3 regions of the Peribacillus sp. Aquil_B1 genome follow, and region 2 is predicted to be linked to each of the others. Evidence: riboswitches for the same ligand, from Rfam matches in the RefSeq annotation. Region 2 holds a riboswitch; each other region holds the start of a gene.
What was found. Region 2 has a riboswitch for S-adenosylmethionine ahead of mtnK (S-methyl-5-thioribose kinase). Riboswitches for the same ligand answer to the same signal wherever they lie in the genome.
Positions count from the first base shown of each region.

Region 1 (3,282 bases), 770 kb from region 2:
ACCATCTCCGTTTGGACTGAACCCGAAATTGGTCCGTGCGATTATTAGGCATATCGTATCAAATGAAAAGATTCTCTCCTTTGACATTTCGGAAGTGAATCCTTCGTTGGACGAAAATAATAAAACCGTAACATTAGCAGCACATTTAATAAATGAAGTTTTGCTGCATTTTAAATAATGAGTGGACATGGAAGAGGGGCAATTCGAATTTGGTCCTTCCAGCTTTCCTCAATGTTATCTCCATGATCAACTATCAGTTGAGGCTAAAACCTTTGACAGCACCCAGGCTGTCCGTGAATCATTCATGGACGGTCTTTTTTACGCCTTATTTACACGGGTTAATGGTCCAGCAATTGCTTGCCTACCCGTTATTGGTTTAACCATGACTCGGCCAAAGTTCACTATGATACTTGTGGGTTTTTGGTTTATAATAACAACCATCTAGGGGGGATTTTTTTATGAATGAATATAAAGTGACGGTCAGGAATGGCAGTACCTTGATCTTGTCGGAAATCATTAAAGCTGAAGATGAAAGAGAAGTCCTTGGAACTCTTTTGATTTCCAGCGAATTATTTAATCAACCATTTACCGACATCAGGATTTTAGAACGCTGATTTGTGCCTGCCCGTGTGATTTGTTACACTGTAATAAATTCTAATACGGTAGGCGATAGTATGTGTGGACGTTTTACTCTTTTCACTGATATTGAAGAAATAAAAGATCGGTTTGATATTCAAGGATCGTTTGATGAGGAATACCAATTCAGCTACAATATTGCTCCCTCCCAATCCGTCCTCTCCGTCATTAATGACGGGGCAAGGAATCGACTTGGATATCTTCGGTGGGGACTCATTCCTTTCTGGGCAAAAGACGAAAAAGTGGGCTACAAAATGATTAATGCCAGAGCGGAAACCATTGCTGAGAAAGCAAGCTTCAGGAATGCGTATATGAAGAAGAGATGCTTGATAATCGCTGACTCTTTTTATGAATGGAAGAAGACACCGGAAAGAAAAATACCGATGCGAATAAAACTGAAGAATCATGCTCCATTTGGAATGGCGGGTATCTGGGAATCCTGGAAATCTCCTGAAGGCATCAGCGTCTATTCGTGCTCCGTTATAACAACCGTTCCTAATGAGCTAATGACTAGCATTCATGATCGTATGCCTGTCATCCTTAAACCAGAAGATGAAAAAGATTGGTTGAATCCAACCAATAATGATCCTGCATATCTGCAGCAGTATTTAAAGTCATTCGATTCGGAACAGATGGAAGCCTTTGAGGTATCGACTGATGTGAACTCGACAAAGAATAATTCATCGACCCTAATACAACAAATTTGCTGAGAGGTCATTAGACCTCTTTTTTATATGAACTCTTTCCGATAAATGAAAATAACTGATTAACTGCATATGTCAAGATCTCTTTATAATCAGTAAGGAGTGCATGAGAAATAATTTAAAACTAATCCTTGCGAAAATAGACAAAATGCTGTACTCTTATATTTGCTTTTCAAAACGACTTTCGGTGACACTTTCAGAAACTAGATCGGTTTCGGCAACTTTTCAGCCTGGTCCTTTTCTGGTAGACATCGTAATTTTTGATAAATTATATAATTTAGATCTTCTTATCAAGAGAGACGGAGGGACTGGCCCGAAGATGTCTCGGCAGCGGACTTAATAGGAGTGCTGTGCCAAATCCAGCAGGCTGATTTTCGCCTGAAAGATAAGAAGGGTGTTTTTTATAAATTAAAAGACCTCTTCTTGTTGTTAACATAGAAGGGGTCTTTTTTATGCTGACAGTTTCTTGGCTATAGCTCCATGACTTGATAATCAAGTTCAAACGGGTGTTATTTGCGAAAACTGTTAATAAAATAAGAGCTGTGACACATGTCACGGGAAAAATAAAAAGAGGTGTACATCATGAGTGCAAACAAGAAAGGGAATCCATGGGCATTGATCCCATTTGTCGTATTTTTAATTTTATTTATAGGGTCCGGAATCATCACTAAAGATTTTTATTCATTTCCGGTGATTGTAGCGATTTCAATTGCTTCGGCAGCTGCATTGGCAATGAATCGGAAAGAGACATTCAATCAAAAGGTTGATATCTTCTGTAAAGGTGCCGGGGACGCCAATATTATGTTAATGGTTATCATTTTCCTTTTAGCCGGAGCTTTTGCCGAAGTTGCCAATGGCATGGGGGCAGTTGAATCAACAGTGAATCTTGCCTTAGCCGTTTTTCCGCAAAATTTATTAATGGTAGGGATTTTCATCATCGCTTGTTTTATTTCACTATCCATGGGGACAAGCATGGGAACGATTGTTGCACTGGCACCTATCGGGGTCGGGATTAGTGAGCAAACAGATATTTCGCTTGCCCTTTCAATGGCGGCCGTTATTGGTGGTGCGATGTTTGGGGATAACCTTTCCTTCATTTCAGATACGACAATCGCTGCAGTTCGAACTCAGGGAACGAAAATGAAGGATAAGTTTAAAGTGAATTTTTTCATCGTTTTACCTGCAGCCATCATCACATGTGCCATCCTGGGAATTTTAACGATGGGTGAACAAGCCGACATCTCCCAACAGTCTTATGATTGGGTGAAGATTCTTCCATATCTTTGCGTATTGATCACTGCATTGGCAGGAGTCAATGTGTTCTTGGTCCTTTCCATCGGAATCGTCTTTGCCGGAATTATCGGGTTGGCGGACGGAAGTTATCAACCGTTGGGTGTCATCCAAAAAGTTGGAGAAGGAATGGCGGGAATGTATGAAATCTCCTTCCTTGCCATTTTAATTGCAGGTATGGTAGCTGTAATCAAACATAATGGTGGCATCGATTATCTACTCCACCTAGTGACCCGAAATAGCAAATCAAAAAAAGGCGCGGAATTCAGCATTGCCGGGCTTGTTGGTTTGACGAACCTTTCAACGGCAAATAACACGATTTCGATTATAATTGCCGGGCCACTTGCCAAAAATATCGCTGAAAAGTATGGGATTGATCCGCGGAAATCAGCGAGCTTGCTTGACATATTTGCATGTTGTATCCAAGGGTTGATTCCATATGGGGCACAACTGCTTGTTGCAGCAGGGGTAGCAAAGATTTCTCCGATAAGCATCCTGCAGTATTCATATTACCCGATACTAATTGGACTTTGTGCTGTCATTGCCATCCTGATTGGTTTTCCACGGTTTCAGCCGGGAAATGATGGATCGAAGAACTAAAACAAAGTTGAGGAACGGGTGTGCGAGACTCCTGCGGGAAAAGCGAGTGCCC
Region 1 is NZ_JAKXEE010000001.1:2,348,383-2,351,664, reverse strand. Features, by position in the region: gene hutG (formimidoylglutamase) at 1-178, shown strand, start outside; gene MPH60_RS11525 (hypothetical protein) at 459-614, shown strand; gene MPH60_RS11520 (SOS response-associated peptidase) at 675-1,346, shown strand; SAM riboswitch class I at 1,625-1,732, shown strand; gene MPH60_RS11515 (Na+/H+ antiporter NhaC family protein) at 1,923-3,230, shown strand.
Region 1: it holds a riboswitch for S-adenosylmethionine, as region 2 does, so the genes downstream of both, MPH60_RS11515 (Na+/H+ antiporter NhaC family protein) here and mtnK (S-methyl-5-thioribose kinase) in region 2, are expected to answer to the same signal.

Region 2 (3,282 bases):
AACTTTTCACGATATGGTCCGGTGTCGGCTGATCAGGGTTTCCCTGGCCTAAATTGATGACATCATGACCCTGCTCCGTGATGGCATTGACTTTTGCGACAAGTGAGGCAAAAAACTGCTTGGGCAGGTCCTGAAGCTGTCCGGATTTTTCGAATTGCACCATTTATACACCTTCTCTGAAATTTCTTGAAATTCTAGTCACAAATGATATATGTTTATCATAGTCTTGTAAAGCATTTTTTACATGTGGGGGTTTTAAACGATGAAGTGGAAAATAGCTTGTATTCAAATGGATATAGCATTCGGGCAACCTGATATCAATTTTCAGGTTGCGGAACAATGGTTGGAAAAAGCAGCACGGTCAGTACCCGATATCATCATTTTACCAGAGCTTTGGACAACCGGATACGACTTAAGCAGGTTAAATGAGATTGCTGATCAAGAGGCGGAAAAAACGATTGAATTTCTTAAAACACAGGCAAGGAAACACGAGATTCACATCGTAGGCGGTTCCATTGCGAAAAAAACGAGCAAGGGAATCTATAACACCATGATAATCATCGATAAACAGGGAAATCTCATAAAAGAATATGATAAGCTTCACTTATTTCAGTTAATGGATGAACATCATTTCCTGAAGCCAGGAGAAAAAGATGGTTTATTTACACTTGATGAAAAAATATGTGCTGGTTTCATTTGTTATGACATCCGTTTCCCTGAATGGCAACGAGCCCATACCGCTAAAGGCGCCGAAGTTCTATTCGTTACGGCTGAATGGCCAAAGCCAAGACTCGATCATTGGAGAGCCTTATTGATTAGCCGTGCCATCGAGAACCAAGCCTATGTTGTAGCCGTTAATCGTTCAGGCTCTGATGTCAATAATATCTTTGCCGGTCATTCCTTGATTATTGATCCTTGGGGGAATATCATAAGTGAAGCCGGAGAAGGAAACGAACTCCTGACAGGCACCTTGGACTTCAATAAAGTTACGGAAGCACGTAACAAAATACCTGTATTCGAAGATCGCCGTCCTGATTTTTATTAATTTACCCATTGACAAACTATTTAAAAAGTTGATATTATTTTCCCGAAGATTAAAATTTCAGAAAACATTTACTCTTATCAAGAGCAGGCTGAGGGATAAAGGCCCTATGAAGCCCAGCAACCGACTGTAATACCATTGTGAAATGGGGCGGATTCACCGCCGGATTATAAAATCCACAGAGCACGGTGCTAATTCCACCAGAATTCATTTTCTGGAAGATAAGAGGTCCGAAGCCAAAACTTCTGCCTCTTTCTATATGAAAGAGGCTTTTTTATTCTTATTTTGAATCCGGAGGGGAAAAGAATGACTCAAAACCATTCAAATTTTAAGAGATTGACAAACGAAACAGCCATAACCCTTGCAAAAAAACTTGGGTTGGTCAATGCGGATGCAAGTTTAACATGTATAGAAATCGGCGATGGAAACTTAAATTATGTTTTTCATATTACAGATACAGTCACAAATAAAGGGATTATAATGAAACAAGCGGTCCCTTATGCCAAGGTACTTGGTGAGAGCTGGCCGCTGACTTTGAAAAGAGCTGCCATTGAAGCGAATGCGTTGATTCATTTCAGAAGTTATTGCCCAGAATTCGTACCGCAAGTCTATTATTCTGATGAACAGCTTGCCATCACGGTCATGGAGGATTTATCGCACTTGAAAATCGTTAGAACAGGATTGATCGAAGGAGATTCCTATCCATTGCTTTCACAGCATATTGGTGAATATGTGGCGAAAACGGCATTTTATACATCCGATTATCATTTAGAACCCTCTGCGAAAAAGGAAGTGGCCCGCCATTTCACGAATCCCGAACTCTGCAAAATCACTGAAGTCTTTATTTTCACTGATCCATTTTTTGAGGAACTCCCGGGAGATTTCGAGGTGGAATTGACTGATGCCGCCAAAAATATATGGAATGATAAAGAAGTGATTCTTGAGGTCGCTAAGCTGAAACAAAGCTTTGAAACCGAGCAGGAAGCCTTGCTTCATGGAGATTTACATACTGGAAGTATATTTGCAAGTGAAACTGAAACAAAGGTTATCGATCCGGAATTCGCTTTTTATGGTCCAGTTGGTTTTGACCTGGGTCAATACACCGCCAACCTTCTCTTTCAGGCAGTCACACGTAATAGCGTTGGAAAGGAAGAGATTTACACACACCTTAATGAATTTTGGAAGGTCTTTGAAGAAACTTATTCCGAATTATGGGAAGGCCAAAATAAAAGCCCATTTCGCCATGTGAAAGGTTATCTGCCTTATTTACTGACAAAATTCAAAAAAGATGCATTCGGCTTTGCCGGCTGTGAACTGATTCGGCGAACCATCGGACTTTCCCATGTTGCCGATTTAAATGTCATTGAAGATAAAGAAACAAGGATCGCTGCCAAAACGGCAACATTGGAAATTGGTGCTTTTTTAATTAAAAAACGGGGAGAATTGGATGTTCCAGCTGTCATTGAAGCGTTGAAGCAACGTACACTGCCATCTTATTCAACCATTTAAAAGGAGACCTGCACATGACAACACTAGCACCATTACCTTATTCGGTACAATGGGCTGATACCCATATTACATTATTAAATCAACAAGCCCTTCCTTCCATAACTGAATTTATTGAACTTCATTCTGTTGATGATGTATATGACAGCATTTTGACATTAAAAGTTCGCGGAGCCCCAGCAATTGGACTGACTGCAGCATTTGGTGTTGCACTTGGTGCAAAACAGGAAACAACCGCTGAATTAGCGGAATTCAAAAAGAATGTAGCGAAGCATATTGAAAAACTCGCCTCTTCACGGCCAACTGCTGTCAACCTTTTTTGGGCGTTAAGGAGGATGGAAAATACTCTGCAAGCCGCGCAAAGCATTTCAACTGCCAAGGAAGCACTTGTATCGGAGGCTAAAGCCATCTTTGCCGAAGATGAAGAAATGTGCAGGAAAATCGGGGAACATGGTTTATCCTTATTCACTAGAGGAGATTCCATTCTAACGCATTGCAACGCTGGGGGAATCGCCACGGCTCGATATGGCACAGCCTTGGCTCCCTTCCACCTGGCTAAAGAAAAAGACTTTCCGCTAAAAGTGTATGCATGTGAAACCAGGCCTGTCCTGCAAGGAGCGCGTTTGACTGCCTGGGAATTGATGCAAGCGGGGATTGATGTCACATTAATTTCTGATAATATGGCTGCCCATACGATTCACCAGAAAGGAATAAATGGTATCATTGTCGGTGCC
Region 2 is NZ_JAKXEE010000001.1:1,575,911-1,579,192, reverse strand. Features, by position in the region: gene MPH60_RS07955 (pyridoxal phosphate-dependent aminotransferase) at 1-163, opposite strand, end outside; gene MPH60_RS07950 (carbon-nitrogen family hydrolase) at 263-1,045, shown strand; SAM riboswitch class I at 1,117-1,270, shown strand; gene mtnK (S-methyl-5-thioribose kinase) at 1,349-2,551, shown strand; gene mtnA (S-methyl-5-thioribose-1-phosphate isomerase) at 2,566-3,282, shown strand, end outside.

Region 3 (3,282 bases), 290 kb from region 2:
TTCTTCGGTCAAAGGCAGCGTAATCGGGATGCTCCATACATGACCGCTGCTAAGCCTCATATCCTTGACCACTGTCTCATAGTCACTTTTTGTAAAGAATCCATTAATCGGACTGTAGGCACCAGTGCCTATCAATTCAAGATCACTTAAAGCAATTTCATCGATTTCGATTGACTTTGTTATTTTACTAATATCATAATTTGGTTCCCAAAGATCGATTAATGTTCCTCCGTGCGGTAAACTGATTGTCATGCTAATTTCCCCCTATGGTTTCTATTTATTTAAGATAAATGCAATCCGCATTCCGTTTTTTGAGCTCCTTGCCAACGGCCTGAGCGTAAATCATCTGCATTGAAGGCTGGTGCAGTACATGTTTTACATCCAATGCTCGGATATCCATTATCATGCAGGATATTATATGGAAGTCCGTTTTTGTGGGCGTAACGCCATACATCTTTCCATGTCCAATGTATGAGTGGACATATTTTAACTGATTTGAACTTATTATCCTTATTGATATACTCGGTCAAAGCCCTTGTTTCGGATTGCTCCCTCCGCAATCCCGAAAGCCATGCTGTTGCCGTTGAAAGCACATCGGTAAGCGGAATGATTTTACGGATGTTACAGCACTTATTGGAATCTCTAACCCATAATTCATCCCCATATTCAGCTGCTTGTTCCTCAAGCGTCAAGGCTGGTTTCTTCATTTCGATCGAAAGCTTTGGATATCGCTTTTTCACTTGCTCGATCAATTGATAAGTTTCCTCAAAATGAACATCTGTATCAAGGAAAACTATTTTGGCAGAAGGATTGACCTTCGCCAATAAATCCGTAAGCACGATGCCTTCAATGCCAAAACTGCAAGCATAAATCAGTTCGTTTCCATAATGGTCATTCGCCCATTGCAGAACTTCCAAAGCACCTTTTGTCTCACTGTCTTCGGGAAATACAGGGAAATCCCCAGTGTTGAAATTTTCATAGTTTATTAATGCAGCCAACTTTGTAGCCCCCTCTAAAAACTTGCTGTACCAGGTTAGAGTAACTATTGATCACTACCCGTTGTAATCTTCTCCAGTTTGTTTGACTCTAGGAAAAAAAGAGACGAATCTAACCAATACTCTCTTTATATCAGTTAAACCCGCCTCTAGTTTTTCTAGTCAGCAGATACCTTATTTAATTCTTAATTTTTCATTTCTTTCCATTTGAATGATTTTACCATCCTGGACAATAAGTGTAATGGATCCATATTTCATAGAATTAAGCATTTCTTGAAGTCGTTCAAATATTTCTTCAAGCTGATTCTCTTTATCCAAGCCTGTTCCTCCTTTAAGAAAATCCGCGAATTTCTTATTTTCACCGCTGATTAAATGAATTTCTTAGATTTATATAATTCCAAACAACCTTACATTGTTATGGTTTGCCTACAACTTTCCAAAAAAACAAAAATCTTTCCATGATGGAAAGATCCCAAGGTAAATATCTTTACCTTATCTTCCAAAATGATCAACATTTTGTTGGAGGTAGCACCTTGCATCGATCATGCAGGTTGCTGGACTTCAAAGGGCCAATTCCCTCCGTCGCTCTGGATAAGTTTTATTATTTTAAATATTAACATATATTTAATCCTTGTCAATGGAGTTTTCTTATAAAATAACTTGGTTTAATATTATGGATGAACTGTTATTTTTATACACACTATTCCAATTATGATTTTATGTTCATGTAAATACGAAAATAGACTCGTCTTTTTAGATAAAAACTCCAAAAAAATGAGTCTATTTTCATTAACAAGCCTATTATTGGCGCCTGTCATCATTTAAAATAATAATTTTTCGAATTCCAGCCCTTTTTATAGAAGGGAGAATTCATTAATTTCTTAACTGTATCGCTTCTATAAATTCTTGAACTTGACTCTGGACCCGATCAATTAAATGCAAATCATTAATCGGGTTTTCTGAATTCTGTTTATCTATTTCTTTATCAACAAAATAAATGCCCTGCAGCGGCTCGCCTTTTAAAATTGAAATTAATGGTTTAAGTGCGTAGTCAATCGCCAATAGATGCCTGTTACTTCCGCCAATCATGATTGGCAGTACTGGCTTGCCCTTAAAAGCACCTTCTGGCAGCAAATCAATCAAGGCCTTCAATACACCTGTATAAGAAGCCTTATAAACCGGTGAACCAATAATGATTCCTCTAGCTGCTTGAATTCTCTCTGAAAGCTTTAAGATATCTTCACTGTTATATTTGCCTTGAAATAAATCATCTGCTGAGAAATCCGTAATTGAGTAATAAGCTGTGGTAAATCCTTCGTTTTCGACTAATGATTGAATATGTTTTAGTGAGATGTCCGTTCTGGACGGAATAGCCGGACTTCCTGATAAAATTACGATATCACTCATTTAATATACCCCTCCAATATTACATGATTTCCAGATAAAATCTTCGTACAGTATGCTTTTATCGTAATAGTCTGAAAAATATAAGTCAAATCTTACACTCTGGTTTAAAGAATTCACAAGTTTACTCCATCGGATCTGAAGGAAAATAAAACGGTCATATTTGCGGCTTGATGCTCATGCCCTTCAATATGACCGTTTCATTATGTATGTTTTTGTTTTCCATGAATGCCATATACCAAAAGTTGAGCAATGCTCTTAATTCGTTCAGAAGTAAAATATGGCTCCTTTTTCTGCTGATGGATCTCATAATGTGTAGATAATGCCAATGTGAAAGAAATGATCCCTACATTAAATAGGATAATATCAGAGATATATTGTATCTCACCACTATCTATTCTCTTCTGTATTTCAATATGCCTGGCATTCGGCTTAAAGATCTGATCTACATATTGCTTCGAAATATCTTGATCGAATTGTGTTTCCCTGAATAGTATCGAAAACTGTTCTTTATTATCAAGAATTTTATTTATCATGGTACAAACATGATTCTCCACTAGATCATCCGTAGATAGATGGCTAGTGCCCTCTTCAGATTCCTCTTTCTCATCAGGGGTAATGGTAGCCAATAGTAAATCTTTTTTGCTGTCAAAGTATTTGTAAATAGTAGCTTCGGAAACATTGCAAGCAGAGGCAATTTCATTCGTTCTTGTCATGTCAAAACCTTTAGTGGCAAAAAGAGTCCGGGCTACACTTATGATTCGTTCTTTCGTTTGCTGCCCTTTTTTCAAAAATATCAACCTTCTTTTATAATGATAAGACCAGTGTCACCAATCTATTTTCCATGATATCCCGATGGTATCAATCGGTCAATATTACCTTT
Region 3 is NZ_JAKXEE010000001.1:1,866,352-1,869,633, reverse strand. Features, by position in the region: gene sat (sulfate adenylyltransferase) at 1-252, opposite strand, end outside; gene MPH60_RS09235 (phosphoadenylyl-sulfate reductase) at 282-986, opposite strand; gene MPH60_RS09230 (YezD family protein) at 1,170-1,313, opposite strand; SAM riboswitch class I at 1,485-1,593, opposite strand; gene ssuE (NADPH-dependent FMN reductase) at 1,869-2,402, opposite strand; gene MPH60_RS09220 (TetR/AcrR family transcriptional regulator) at 2,603-3,190, opposite strand.
Region 3: it holds a riboswitch for S-adenosylmethionine, as region 2 does, so the genes downstream of both, MPH60_RS09230 (YezD family protein) here and mtnK (S-methyl-5-thioribose kinase) in region 2, are expected to answer to the same signal.